Regions from separate parts of the Micromonospora sp. SH-82 genome, predicted to be linked through region 3. Evidence: riboswitches for the same ligand, from Rfam matches in the RefSeq annotation. Region 3 holds a riboswitch; each other region holds the start of a gene.
The links. Region 3 has a riboswitch for cobalamin ahead of metE (5-methyltetrahydropteroyltriglutamate--homocysteine S-methyltransferase). Riboswitches for the same ligand answer to the same signal wherever they lie in the genome.
Positions count from the first base shown of each region.

Region 1: it holds a riboswitch for cobalamin, as region 3 does, so the genes downstream of both, WHN02_RS19260 (peptidase) here and metE (5-methyltetrahydropteroyltriglutamate--homocysteine S-methyltransferase) in region 3, are expected to answer to the same signal.
Region 2: it holds a riboswitch for cobalamin, as region 3 does, so the genes downstream of both, WHN02_RS06465 (ABC transporter substrate-binding protein) here and metE (5-methyltetrahydropteroyltriglutamate--homocysteine S-methyltransferase) in region 3, are expected to answer to the same signal.

Region 1 is NZ_CP148049.1:4,316,050-4,320,298, forward strand. It holds gene WHN02_RS19250 (cell wall anchor protein) at 1-238, opposite strand, end outside; gene WHN02_RS19255 (hypothetical protein) at 581-1,069, opposite strand; gene WHN02_RS19260 (peptidase) at 1,087-2,169, opposite strand; cobalamin riboswitch at 2,271-2,438, opposite strand; gene WHN02_RS19265 (GNAT family N-acetyltransferase) at 2,467-3,036, opposite strand; gene WHN02_RS19270 (MFS transporter) at 3,114-4,249, opposite strand, start outside.
Region 2 is NZ_CP148049.1:1,384,061-1,388,309, forward strand. It holds partial or broken gene WHN02_RS06460 (M14 family metallopeptidase) at 169-1,488, shown strand; cobalamin riboswitch at 1,580-1,725, shown strand; gene WHN02_RS06465 (ABC transporter substrate-binding protein) at 1,820-2,755, shown strand; gene WHN02_RS06470 (FecCD family ABC transporter permease) at 2,844-3,935, shown strand; gene WHN02_RS06475 (ABC transporter ATP-binding protein) at 3,932-4,249, shown strand, end outside.
Region 3 is NZ_CP148049.1:4,583,264-4,587,512, forward strand. It holds gene metE (5-methyltetrahydropteroyltriglutamate--homocysteine S-methyltransferase) at 220-2,520, opposite strand; cobalamin riboswitch at 2,649-2,868, opposite strand; gene WHN02_RS20410 (superoxide dismutase) at 2,969-3,229, opposite strand; gene WHN02_RS20415 (superoxide dismutase) at 3,235-3,849, opposite strand; gene WHN02_RS20420 (FecCD family ABC transporter permease) at 4,044-4,249, shown strand, end outside.

The sequences.
Region 1 (4,249 bases), 270 kb from region 3:
GGGCCGCGCCGGTGGCGGCGAGGGCGAGCACCCCGTCGATGCTCAGTCCCCAGTCGACGCCGCCGAACGGGCCGGGCAGGGTCCCGTCGGTGAACTCGTCGGCGAGCCAGGTCGCGCCGTCACGGGCGGCGGCCGAGGTCGCGACGGCACCGTGCGGTGTGGCGACGAGGACGGCCAGGCTGGCCGCGGTGGCGACGAGGAGTCCGCCGCCGAGGCGACGGGTCCGGGAGGTGGGCATGGGGTGCCTTTCGCAGAGCGGTCGGTGGAAGCTCCGGAAGGCATCCGTGGGTCGACCGCGTCCGTCCGGTCGGACGGCGTGGCCGAGGATCCTCGGTGGCCCGGACTTCACCCTGTAGACCTCGACAGTGGAAGCCGCTCGTCCGCGGTGGGGCGTTCCGGCTCGCGATGGTTCGCTCACGGTTGCGGGTCAGCGCCGGCTTCTACCGGCTTCCCCCCACACAGGACGTATGCAGATGTGTACCCGGCGCACCGGGTGTCGACACGGTACCGCTCGTGGGCGCCACTGCGCCAGAGCGACGGTCGTCACCCGGTACGCCGGGTCAGGTGGGGCGATCCGGCGTCAGGGGGCGGTGATGCTCGGGGCGGTGCCGGTGCCGAAGCGCCAGCCCTCCACGGTGCCCGGTGCCGGGTTGTAGCTGCTCGCCCCGGAGGTGCTGTAGGTCCAGGGGCTGCCGCTACCGGCGGCGTGCCAGTACGACCAGTACGCGGTGGCGGGCGGGGTGTTGACGCACGGCTCGGTCGCGGAGGTCGGCTGCCCGTTGATCCGGCAGACGAAGGCGAGCCCCCATCGGGCGGTGCCGGTCACGGTGAATCCGGCGCCCTGCAGGGCGGCCAGCCCGGTGGCCGGGTCACCGACGTGACAGCCGACCTGGACCCCGCCGCCGAGGGGTCCGTAGTCGACCACGACGGTGACGCCGGTGGTGCCGGTGCAGGGGGCGGCCTGGGCGGCCTGGGGGGCGGGGTCGGCGGCGACCAGGCCGACGGCGACGACGGCTGCGGCGATCAGACCGGCCAGTCGCCTGCGGGTGGTGGAGATGGAACTGGACATCTGGACTCCTTCGAGGGTCAGAGGCAGGGCAGGCTGGGCGCGCCCGGCGTCGCGGTGGTGGTGGACAGGTGGGCGTACCCGGTGCCGGTCAGGCCGAGGACGGCCTGGGTGGTGGCCCGGACGGCGGTGGCCGGGTCGAAGGAGCCGCCGTCGAAGTCGATCGCCCCCCGGTCGGCGGGGGCCCCGGAGCAGCCGACCTGGAGCCCGACGAGGTGGATCCGGGCCCGCAGCCAGGCCAGCGGTCGGCCGCCGTCGCGGAGGGCCTGGGCGGCCAGGCCGGTGCTGTTGGCGTTGGACAGCCCGTCGGCGTTGGGGAAGCCTCCGTCGGTGCGTTGGACCGACACCAGCCACTGCAGACCGGCGGTGGCGTCGGCGGACCGGCCCGCGGCGCGCAGCGCCTGCACGGCCAGGGCGGTGGCGTCCACGTCGGAGACGCAGGTCGCCTGGGCGGCCACCACCGGGTAGCCGCCGTCGGCACACCGGATCCCGGCCAGCCACTGGGCGGCGGTGGCCGGTGCGCCCTGCGGGGTACGGGTCAGGGCGAGGATGGCGAACGACTGGCTGAAGGTGTTGCTGTAGTCGCCGTACGCGGACCGGTCGCTGAACCGGCCGTCGGGCGCCTGGAGCGACTGCAACCGGCTGACCAGGTCCACTCCACCCACGTCGGTGGGGTCGTCGCCGCGTACGGCGACGGTGAGGGCGAGCTTGGCGGTGGCTCCGGCGTAGGCCTCGGTGACCCCGTCGCCGAGGTACCCGTCGCGGATGTCCGCTCGGGTGACCCAGTCCAGGGCGTTCGCGCCGTAGTCGTCGGCGACCCCGGCGGCGGCGAACGCGAGGACGGCGTCGAGGGTCAGCCCCGCGTCGGGGTAGGCGACGCCGCCGAAGACCGCCTCGAAGCGTTCCCCGTCGACGAGTTGGCGTGCCAGCCAGCCGGCGGCGGCGGCCGGGCGGGGGGCCACGGCCTGGACGGCTGCCACGTCGGCGGGTGGCGCTGCGGGGGCGGCACCGGCGGGCGCGGCGACGCCGAGGGTGAGGGTGAACGCGGTGAGCACCGCGCTGGACAGGGTGAGCAGGCGGTGCCGGCTCGGGCGGGCGACCATCGGACGCGCCTTTCCGGCCCGGCGGTCGTCGAAACCCGGCCCGGCCTGCGCGGGGCAGGGCCGGTCGGCCTCCGACCCGTGGGCCACGACGGGTGAGGAGCGGGAACATCGCGGGTACGGCGGGTATTCGGGCTCGCCACCGAGGGGATCTCTCCTCGGTGGCCTACCGTTGCGGGCCAGCGCCGGACTTCGACCGGACTTCCCCCGCACGTACGCGCAGGTGTGCAGTTGTCGCGTCAGTCTCGTCTGCCGCAGCAGCGGATGTCAATGCGACATCCGTCGCGCCGGCCCGGCCCGCTACCGGGAGGCGGACAGCGGGAGGGACCGCACCAGCATCCGGTGTGAGCGCCAACCCGGGAAGGGAACGAGGTCGCCGACGTGCTGGAAGCGCAGGCGTTGCAGGGCGTGCCAGACCCGGGTGTTGGTCTCGGTGACGGCGAGGGTGACCCGCTCCTCACCACGACGGTCCAGCAGGTCGGTCATCATCCGGACGCCCAGGCGGTGGCGGCGGAACTCGGGCAGGACGAACGCCTCGCACACGGCGAAGGTCCGGTTCGGCCACTCGGTGGTCAGGGCGGTGTCGGTGACCGAGGTGAGGTCGCGCCACCACAGCGTCTCCGGCGGCAGTGGACAGCCCAGCACCGCCCCGACGAGTTCACCGGCGACGTAGCCGAGTGACCCCTCGAAGCCGTCGGCCTCGACCGTCCACCGGATCCGGTCGCTCGCCGGTGGGGTGCTGTGGTCGAGGAGGTGGAGGTCGTCGGCGTGGACCCGGTGGTAGACCTCGGTGAGCGCGTCGACGTCGACCTCGGTGGTGATCACGACCTCGTCGAGCAGGTCGCCGTGGGCAAGGGGTGTCGACGTCATCAGACTTCCTCCGGCATCAAGTTAGGTTAGGCATACCTAAGCAGATGGCGGATGTGGTGGGCAACCAACCCTCCCGGTCAGTGGGCGGCGACGCGGTCCGGATCGGACGCCACCACCACCGGTGGCACGTCCCCGACCCGTCCGTCCGGGCGGACCCGGTCACCGAAGCGCCGCTGGTGGACGACCCCGACCACGACACCGAGCCCGACGAGCACCGCGGCACCGGCAGCGACCGCCGGGTACCCGGTCCGGGCCGCGGCGACCAGACCGGCGGACGCCGCCAGGAAGGAGCAGACCAGGCCGAACGACGACAGCACTGTGAAGTCGGTGCCGCCGGTGTCCGGCCGGGAGTAGTCCATGTTGACCGTGTAGACGACCACGTTGAGCACCGTGTACGCCGACAGGAACCCCGCCAGGGCCGCGACCGTCGCCACCAGGGGGGCGTCGCCGTCCATCAGCGGCAGCAGCAGGACCGTGGAGACCACCAGCGCCACTCCCCCGCCGACCAGCACGGTGCGGCGGCCGAACCGTCCGATCCCGAGCCCGGAGAGCAGACCCGCCAGGATCGCCGGCACGCTGATCACCACCCCGGTCACCGTCCCGACCCGCTCCAGGGACCATCCGGCGTCCACAAGAGCCGGCGTGACCAGGGCGTACGCGGCACCGGCACCGACGTAGACCAGCGGCACCACGCCGAAGGTCCAGAGCCGGCACCCGGGTTGGCGCAGCACCGTCAACAGCGCCCGGTACGCCTCGCCGGTCGCCACCACCCGGTCGGCGCGGGGCGCCTCCCGGAACCGCCACACCACCACCAGCCCGACCGCGGTCAGGGCGGCCAGGAGCAGGATCGCCGGCACCCAGCCGAAACGGTCGTACACGACCACGCAGGCACCGCCGCCGAGCAGGTTGCCGAGGTAGCTGGCGGCGACCTGGATCCCGTTGCCGGTCCCGCGGGTCCGGGCGGAGAGCACGCGTACCGCCACGGCGTCGGCGGCGACGTCCTGGGTGGCGGACAGGACCACGTACCCGGCGCAGATCGCCACGACCGGGCCGAGCCGGTCGACCGGACTGTCGAACGGTGCCAGCGCCAGCAGGGCCAGGACCAGTCCGCTCTGGAGCACCAGCAGCCAGGACCGGTAGTGGCCGAGGCGACGGGAGCCGTACCTGTCGAGCAGCGGCGCCCAGAGGAACTTCAGCGGCCAGACCAGGCCGA
Region 2 (4,249 bases), 3.0 Mb from region 3:
CGGTGGCGGGTGGCGCCGGTTTTCATCCACTGCGTCAAGGGTGAAGCTCGTTGCCGGTATGAGGATCCGGTCGGGATGATTGCCTCAGCGACACATGTTGATATGACCATGTGAGTGGGCGTGGAGAGCCTGACGCAGAACGCGGCAGGCGCGCCCGAGGAGGCTCGCATGATCCGTATCCCCCTCCGTCGACACCTGGCGTTCGCCATGGTCGTCGGCATGTCGCTGGTGGCCGCCGCCACCGCGCCGGTCTCCGCCCGGCCCTCCCCCGACCGCGACACCGGATCGGCCACCGTCGAGTACCGGGTGCTCGGACCCCGTACGATCGCCGACCGCAACTCCGTCGCCGGGACCGGAGCCGCCATCGACTTCGTCGAGCACGGGGTGCTGCACGTCTCGGCCACCCGAGCGGAGGCGGCCCAGATCACCCGGCTGGGCTTCCGGTTGGAGGCGGTCCCCGCCGCCGACGAGCACGGCCACGACCACGGCGACGACTTCAGCACGATGGGCTTCCCGGCGGCCGACAGCAACTACCACGACTACGCGGAGTTGACGGCGGTGGTGAACAAGGTGGTCGCCGACCACCCGACCATCGCCCGCAAGATCAGCATCGGCTCGTCGTACCAGGGTCGTGACCTGATGGCGGTGAAGATCTCCGACAACGTCGCCACCGACGAGAACGAGCCGGAGATCCTGTTCAACTCGCAGCAGCACGCCCGCGAGCACCTCACCGTGGAGATGGCGATCTACCTGCTGAACCTCTTCACGGACTCGTACGGTTCGGACACCCGGGTCACCAACATCGTCAACACCCGGGAGATCTGGATCGTCCCGACCGTCAACCCCGACGGCAGCGAGTACGACATCGCCACCGGGTCGTACCGGTCCTGGCGGAAGAACCGGCAGCCCAACAGTGGCTCGGCCTTCGTCGGCACCGACCTCAACCGGAACTGGTCGTACCGGTGGGGCTGCTGTGGCGGATCGTCCGGCTCCCCCGCCTCGGACACCTACCGGGGTCCGTCGGCCTTCTCCGCGCCGGAGACCGCAGCGCTGCGCAACTTCGTCAACAGCCGGGTCGTCGGTGGGGTCCAGCAGATCAAGGCCAACATCGACTTCCACACCTACTCCGAGCTGGTGCTCTGGCCGTTCGGCTGGACGACCGCGAACACCCCCACCGGGATGACGGCCGACCAGTACAACACCTTCGCCACACTGGGCCAGCAGATGGCCGCCACGAACGGGTACACCCCGCAGCAGTCCAGCGACCTGTACGTCACCGACGGCGACAGCATCGACTGGATGTGGGGGCAGCACGGGATCTGGGCGTACACCTTCGAGATGTACCCCGGACGCTCCGGGGGCGGGGGCTTCTACCCGCCCGACGAGGTGATCCCGGCCCAGACCTCGCGTAACCGGACCGCGGTCCTGTTGATCAGCGAGTACGCCGACTGCCCGTATCGGGCCATCGGCAAGCAGGCCCAGTACTGCTGACCGAGTGAGGAGGGGTCCCTCGTCATCGGAGGGACCCCTCCCGACCCTTTCGGGGTGGTGCAGCGCACGTCACCCGGTGCCACCTGCGGTAACGAAGTCGGCCGGAGGTGCGCTACGGTGCTAGCGACCGTCCCGCAGCGAAGCCGGTGCGAAACCGGAGCTGTCCCGCAACTGTGATGCCCCGTCCGCACCGCGTGCGGGGACGAGCCAGGTCGCCTACGGCACGGTCGCGACCCGCGCTCTCGAGGAAGGGCGCCTCGCGGACGGCGGCCACCCTCTGCCCTGTCGGCGAAGCACCAGACTCCTCGGCCGACAGGAGGCACCACCGATGTCCAGACGTACCCCTCGGATCTTCGCGGCGGTGACCGCGGCCGTCGCGCTCGCCCTCGCCGGCTGCGCGCAGAACTCCGACGAGCCCACCACCGCGCCCAGCCCCGGCAACGGGTCCGCCTACCCGGTGACCGTCGGGGAGCTGACCCTCGACGCGCGGCCCGAACGGATCGTCTCGCTCTCCGCGACCGCCACCGAGATGCTCTTCGCCATCGGGGCCGGTGACCAGGTCACCGCCGTCGACGACCAGTCGAACCACCCGGCCGAGGCACCGAAGACCGACCTGTCCGGCTTCCAGCCGAACGCCGAGGCGATCGCCGGGAAGAACCCGGACCTGGTGGTCCTCTCCAACGACATGAACAAGATCGTGGATCAGCTGACCACGCTGAAGATCCCGGTCTTCCTGGCCCCGGCGGCGACCACTCTGGACGACTCGTACCAGCAGATCACCGACCTCGGGACCCTCACCGGCAACGCCGACGGCGCCGCCGACGTCACCAAGCGGATGCGCGACGACATCGCCAAGCTGGTCGCCGACCTGCCGCAGCGTGCCGAGAAGCTGACCTACTTCCACGAGCTGGGACCGGAGCTCTACTCCGCCACCAGCAAGACCTTCATCGGCTCGCTCTACAGCCAGGTGGGTCTGGAGAACATCGCCGACGCCGCGGACCCGGACGGCAAGCAGGGCGGCTACCCGCAGCTGTCCCAGGAGGTCATCGTCCAGGCCGACCCGGACTTCATCTTCCTGGCCGACACCAAGTGCTGCCAGCAGTCGGCGGAGACGGTCAAGGAGCGTAGCGGCTGGTCCGGGCTGACCGCCGTGAAGAACAACCAGATCGTGGCCCTCGACGACGACGTCGCCTCGCGCTGGGGTCCGCGCGTGGTCGACCTGCTGCGGGCGATCGTGGACGCGGTCGCCAAGGTCCCGGCCTGACCCTCGACCCCGACATGACCCACCGGCCCGACGCGGCAGCCCTCGGCCCCGACATGGCCGACCGGCCTCACCCGACAGTCGATCCGACATGACCCACCGGCCCGGCGCGACGACCCGGTCCGGCGTGCCCGCCCGACCCGGCGGCGCGCCGGCCGGGTTGCGGCCGGGCTGGCTGGTCGCCGGCCTGGTGGCCGTCGCCGTGGCGCTCGTCGTCGGGGTGTCCCTCGGCCCGGTCAGCCTTCCTCCGCTGAGCGTCGCGGCGGAACTGCTCAACCTGATCCCCGGAGTACGCCTCGACAGCGGCCTCTCCGAACGGGAGATCGCCATCGTCACCGAGCTGCGGCTCCCCCGGGCGGTGCTCGGTCTGCTCGTCGGCGGGCTGCTCGCCCTGGCCGGTGGCTGCTACCAGGGGGTGTTCCGCAACCCGTTGGCCGACCCGTACCTGCTGGGGGTGGCCGCCGGGGCGGGACTCGCGGTCACCACGGTCATCGCCCTCGGGGGCGCGGCCATCGGCGCGATGCCGGTGACCGTCCCCCTGGCCGCGTTCGGCGGGGCGCTCGGTGCGGTCCTGATGACGTACCTGCTCGGTTCGGCACAGGGCCGCCACCGGTCACCGGTGACACTGATCCTGGCCGGGGTGGCGGTCTCCGCGTTCCTCTCCGCCGGCCAGACCTACCTGCTGCAACGCAACGCCGACAGCATCCAGCAGGTCTACTCGTGGCTGCTGGGCCGGCTGGCCACCGCCGGGTGGGGCGACGTCCGGATGGTCCTGCCGTACTTCGTGATCACCGTGGCGGTGGTGCTCCTGCACCGGCGGGAGATCGACGTCCTGTCCCTCGGCGACGACGAGGCGACCAGCCTCGGGCTGCACCCGCAGCGGTCCCGGTACCTGCTGATCGCCGCCGCCTCCCTCGGCACCGCCGCGGCGGTGGCCGCCGCCGGGCTGATCGGCTTCGTCGGGATCATCGTCCCGCACGCCCTCCGGCTGCTCGCCGGATCCAGCTACCGGGTGATCCTCCCACTCTCGCTGCTCTTCGGCGGGGCCTTCCTCACCCTGACCGACGTCGTCGCCCGGACCGTCGCCGCGCCCGGGGAGATCCCGATCGGGGTGGTCACCGCCCTGCTCGGTGGCCCGTTCTTCGTCCTGGTCCTGCGGACCAGTCGGCGGCTGACGGTATGAGCACCGGACATCTCCCCACCCCGGCAGGACCGGCCGTCCAGGTCCGGGACCTGCGGGTCGACCTGGGCGGGGTGCCGGTCCTGTCCGGGGTCGACCTCACCGTGACGGCCGGTGAGTGGGTCGCCGTGATCGGACCGAACGGCGCCGGGAAGTCCACCCTGTTGCGTGCCGTCGGCGGCCTCCTGCCCGTGGCGGACACCGTCACCCTCTTCGGTACGCCCAGCGCGGCGTTGCGGCGTCGGGACCGGGCCAGGACGGTGGCCACCGTCGCGCAGTCCCCGGCCGTACCCCCCGGCATGGCGGTGCTGGACTAC
Region 3 (4,249 bases):
TCCGATTACTCACGTCATCCTCCCGCAGTGCTGCCCGGTAACGGGCAAAAGGATACGGCGTGCTCCCCCGCCGTCGCTGTCCGGTCAGCACCCCCGCGAAGGAGGGGCCCCTTCCTGACGCCTGCGGTAGACAGGGGCACCCTTCTCACACCCTTCGAGGCGGGGAGAACGGCCGGGCACCGCCGACGGGGTCGGGTACCCCGTCGGCGGTGCCGTCGGTCAGGCCCGGCCGGCTGCGGTGTCCGCCGGTGCGGTGGACGGCAGTTCGGCACGGACCGTCCGGGCGGCCCGGACCAGGGCGGCCAGCGCCGGGCGTACCTGGTCGTAGCTGCGGGTCTTGAGCCCGCAGTCCGGGTTGACCCAGAGCCGGTCGGCGGGTACGACAGCCACCGCCCGCCGCAGCGCTGCGGTCACCTCGTCGTGGTCGGGCACCCGGGGCGAGTGGATGTCGTAGACCCCGGGTCCGACGCCACGGGTGTAGCCGACGGTGGCGAGGTCGTCGAGGATCTCCATCCGGGACCGGGACGCCTCGATGCTGGTGACGTCGGCGTCGAGGGCCTCGATGGCGGGGAGGACCTCGCCGAACTCCGAGTAGCACAGGTGGGTGTGGATGGCGGTGGCGTCGGCGACCCCGCTGGTGGCGAGCCGGAACGCCGCGACCGCCCAGTCGAGGTAGGACTCGTGGTCACGGCGGCGCGGGGGCAGGAGTTCCCGCAGCGCCGGCTCGTCGACCTGGACGATCCGGATCCCGGCGGCCTCCAGGTCCCGGGCCTCGTCGCGCAGGGCGAGGGCGACCTGCCGGGCGGTCTCCGACAGCGGCTGGTCGGCGCGGACGAACGACCAGGCGAGGATGGTCACCGGGCCGGTCAGCATGCCCTTGACCGGCCGGTCGGTCAGGGTCTGGGCGTAGCTCGACCAGCCCACCGTGACGGGCGCCCGGCGGGACACGTCGCCGTGCAGGATCGGCGGTCGGACGCAGCGGGAGCCGTACGACTGCACCCACCCGTGGGCGGTGGCGACGAACCCGTCGAGGTGTTCGGCGAAGTACTGCACCATGTCGTTGCGTTCCGGTTCGCCGTGGACGAGGACGTCCAGGCCGAGGGTCTCCTGTTCGGCGACGACCCGGGCGATCTCGGCGCGCATCCGGTCGGCGTACCCGGCGTCGTCGAGGCGACCGGCCCGGTGTTCGGCGCGGGCCCGTCGGACCTCGTCGGTCTGCGGGAACGAGCCGATGGTGGTGGTGGGCAGCAGCGGCAGTCCCAGGCGGGCCTGCTGGGCGGCGGCCCGGTCCGGGTGCGGACCCCGCCGGGTGTGTTCGGGGCGGAGGGCGTCGAGGCGGGCGCGGACGGCGTCGTCCCGCCAGCCGGCCGGGGCCGGTGGCGCTGCGGCGGGCAGGGCGGCGACTCCGTCGCGCAGTGCCCGGCCGAGGAGGACCACCTCGTCGACCTTCTGTCGGGCGAAGGCCAGCCGGTCGCGGACCTGCGGGTCGAGGTCGGTCTCGGCGGCGAGGTCGACCGGGACGTGCAGCAGGGAGCAGGAGGTGGCGACGGCCACGGTGTCGGCGAGGCCGGTGAGGGTGGCCCCGACGGCGGCTGCGGCGCGCAGGTCGGTGCGCCACACGTTACGCCCGTCGACCAGGCCGGCGACGACGGTCCGGCCGGGGATCGGCCCGTACCCGGCGAGCCGGTCGAGGTCGGCGGGACCGGCGACCAGGTCCAGGCCGACCGCCTCGACCGGGGTGTCCAGCAGGGCCGGGAGGGCCTCCCCCAGCTCCCCGAAGTAGGCGGCGACGAAGAGGGCGGGGCGGCGGGTCAGGGTCCCGAGCCGGGTGTACGCGGCCCGGAGCGCGTCGGTCTCGGCGTCGGTCCGGTCGGCGACGTAGGCCGGTTCGTCGAGCTGCACCCAGGGCACACCGGCGTCGGCGAGGGCGCCGAGCAGGTCGGCGTAGACGTCGACGAGGTCGTCGAGCCGGTCGAAGGGGGTGAACCCCTCGGGGGCGTCGTCGGTCGGCTTGGCCAGCAGGAGCAGTGTCGCCGGGCCGACCAGGACCGGGCGGGTGGTGATGCCGAGCGCCTCGGCCTGGGCGTACTCCTTCAGGGGTTTGCCGGGGCGGGCGGTGAGGACGGTCTCGGGGCCGATCTCCGGGACGAGGTAGTGGTAGTTGGTGTCGAACCACTTCGTCATCTCCAGTGGCGGCTCCTGCGCGGTGCCCCGGGCCATGGCGAAGTAGGTGTCCCGCTCGTCGAGACCGAGCCGACGGAACCGCTGCGGTACGGCGTCGACCGCCACGGCGGCGTCGAGAACGTGGTCGTACAGGGAGAACGTGTTGGACGGTACGGCGGACAGGCCGGCGTCGCGCAGCGTGCGCCAGGTCTGTTCGCGCAGGTCGTCGGCGACGGTGTCCAGGGCTGCCGCGTCGACGCGGCCGGCCCAGTAGCCCTCCAGGGCGCTCTTGAGCTCCCGGTGCGGGCCGATGCGGGGATAGCCGAGGACGGTACTGGTACCGAACGGTGTGGTCATGACGCCTGGGATTCCTTCCCTCGAGGTCCGGGCGGTGCGAGCCGACGGATCGAGGAGGGCAGGGTCGGGCACGGTACGACGACCGGCCTCGCCCGGGCCCTCCCACGGGGCCGTCGGCGGCGTACGCGGACGCGTACGCGGTGCGGGCAGGTCTTCGGACTCGTGGGCGTGACCGGTGCACCCGGTCTCCTACTGGCCGTCGCTTCCCAGACCCTTGCGGGTCCAGTGCCGATGACGGCGGTCGTTCCCACTCACCGCTGCGGGGCAGTCCCGGATTCACACCGGGTTCCCTCTTACGACGCCCCACACCTGTCGTGGGTGGGGCGAACCAACACCGCCGACCATCGTACGGCGTGCACCCGGTCCGGTCGATCGAGGTCTCGGTGGGGGGTCTGTGGTGCGTCGGGTCCCGCCCGGGCGGTGGCGGGACCCGACGCGGGTCGGACGGTCAGGTCGGCGGCGCCTGGGCGGCGTCGGCGACGAGCAGTGTCAGCTCCCGGACGAGGGCGTCCATCGTCTGTCCGCTCTGTGCCCGGAGCAGGCCGAGGAGGAGGTCGGCGAGGAGGTGGAAGCCGAGGGTCCTGGCCTGTTCGGAGTCGAAGGCGGCGAGGAGTTCCTCGGCTCCGGCGTGGTCGTCACGGTGGGTGGCGGCGATCACCCCGGCCGCGCGTTGCACCAGCTCCGCCACGGCGGGGGTGGGGGCCGGCACGCCGGTCAGATCCGGGGTGCGCCGGCGCGGGCGGCGTCGAAGCGGGCGGTCACGTCGGCCCAGTCGACGAGGTCCCACAGCCTGTCGACGTAGTCCGGACGGACGTTGCGGTACTGCAGGTAGTAGGCGTGCTCCCAGGCGTCGAAGACCAGCAGCGGGGTGGTGCCCTGCCCGACGTTGCCGTGGTGGTCGTAGACCTGCTCGACGATCAGCCGCCGCCCCAGCGGCTCCCAGGCCAGCACGCCCCACCCGGAGCCCTGGACGCTCTTGGTGGCTGCGGAGAGCTGCCCGGCGAAGGCCTCGAAGCCGCCGAGGTGCTCGTCGATCGCGGCGGCCAGGTCCCCGTCGGGGCGGTCGCCGCCGTCCGGGGAGAGGTTGTTCCAGAAGATGGAGTGCAGGACGTGCCCGGACAGGTTGAAGGCGAAGGTCTTCTCCAGCCCCACGAGCCTGCCGAAGTCGCCCTTCTCCCGGGCCTCGGCGAGCTGGTCGAGGGCGTCGTTGCTGCCCTTGACGTACGCCGCGTGGTGCTTGCTGTGGTGCAGCTCCAGGATCTCGCCGGACATGGCCGGTTCCAGGGCGCCGTAGTCGTAGGGCATGTCGGGCAGGGTGTACGCCGTCATCAGCACTCCTTGATGGGTTCTGCCGAAACTTCGCTGTTGCCAGTATCTTGCAACAGTGAGCCTACGGTGTGGCGGGGTGGCGTGCGGGCGACCTCACAGTGAACAGCGGGTCCGCCCCTTTCACCCCCCTGATCATGCTGTTAGCTTTTGCCAAGACTTTGCAGGAACGACGGTGTCGCACTGGGGGTACGCAGATGGCCACCCTGCTGAAGGAGCAGGAGGACCTGCTCGGCGTCGCCACCCGACGACGCCGTACGGGCGCCTGGCTGATCGGGCTCACCGTCGCGCTCCTGGTGACCGGGGTGGTGGCGGTCGGCTCCGGTGCCATCGGCATCGCCCCGCTCACAGTCACCCGGATCATCGGCTACCACCTCGTCGGGGTCCCCGGTGAGGTGACCTG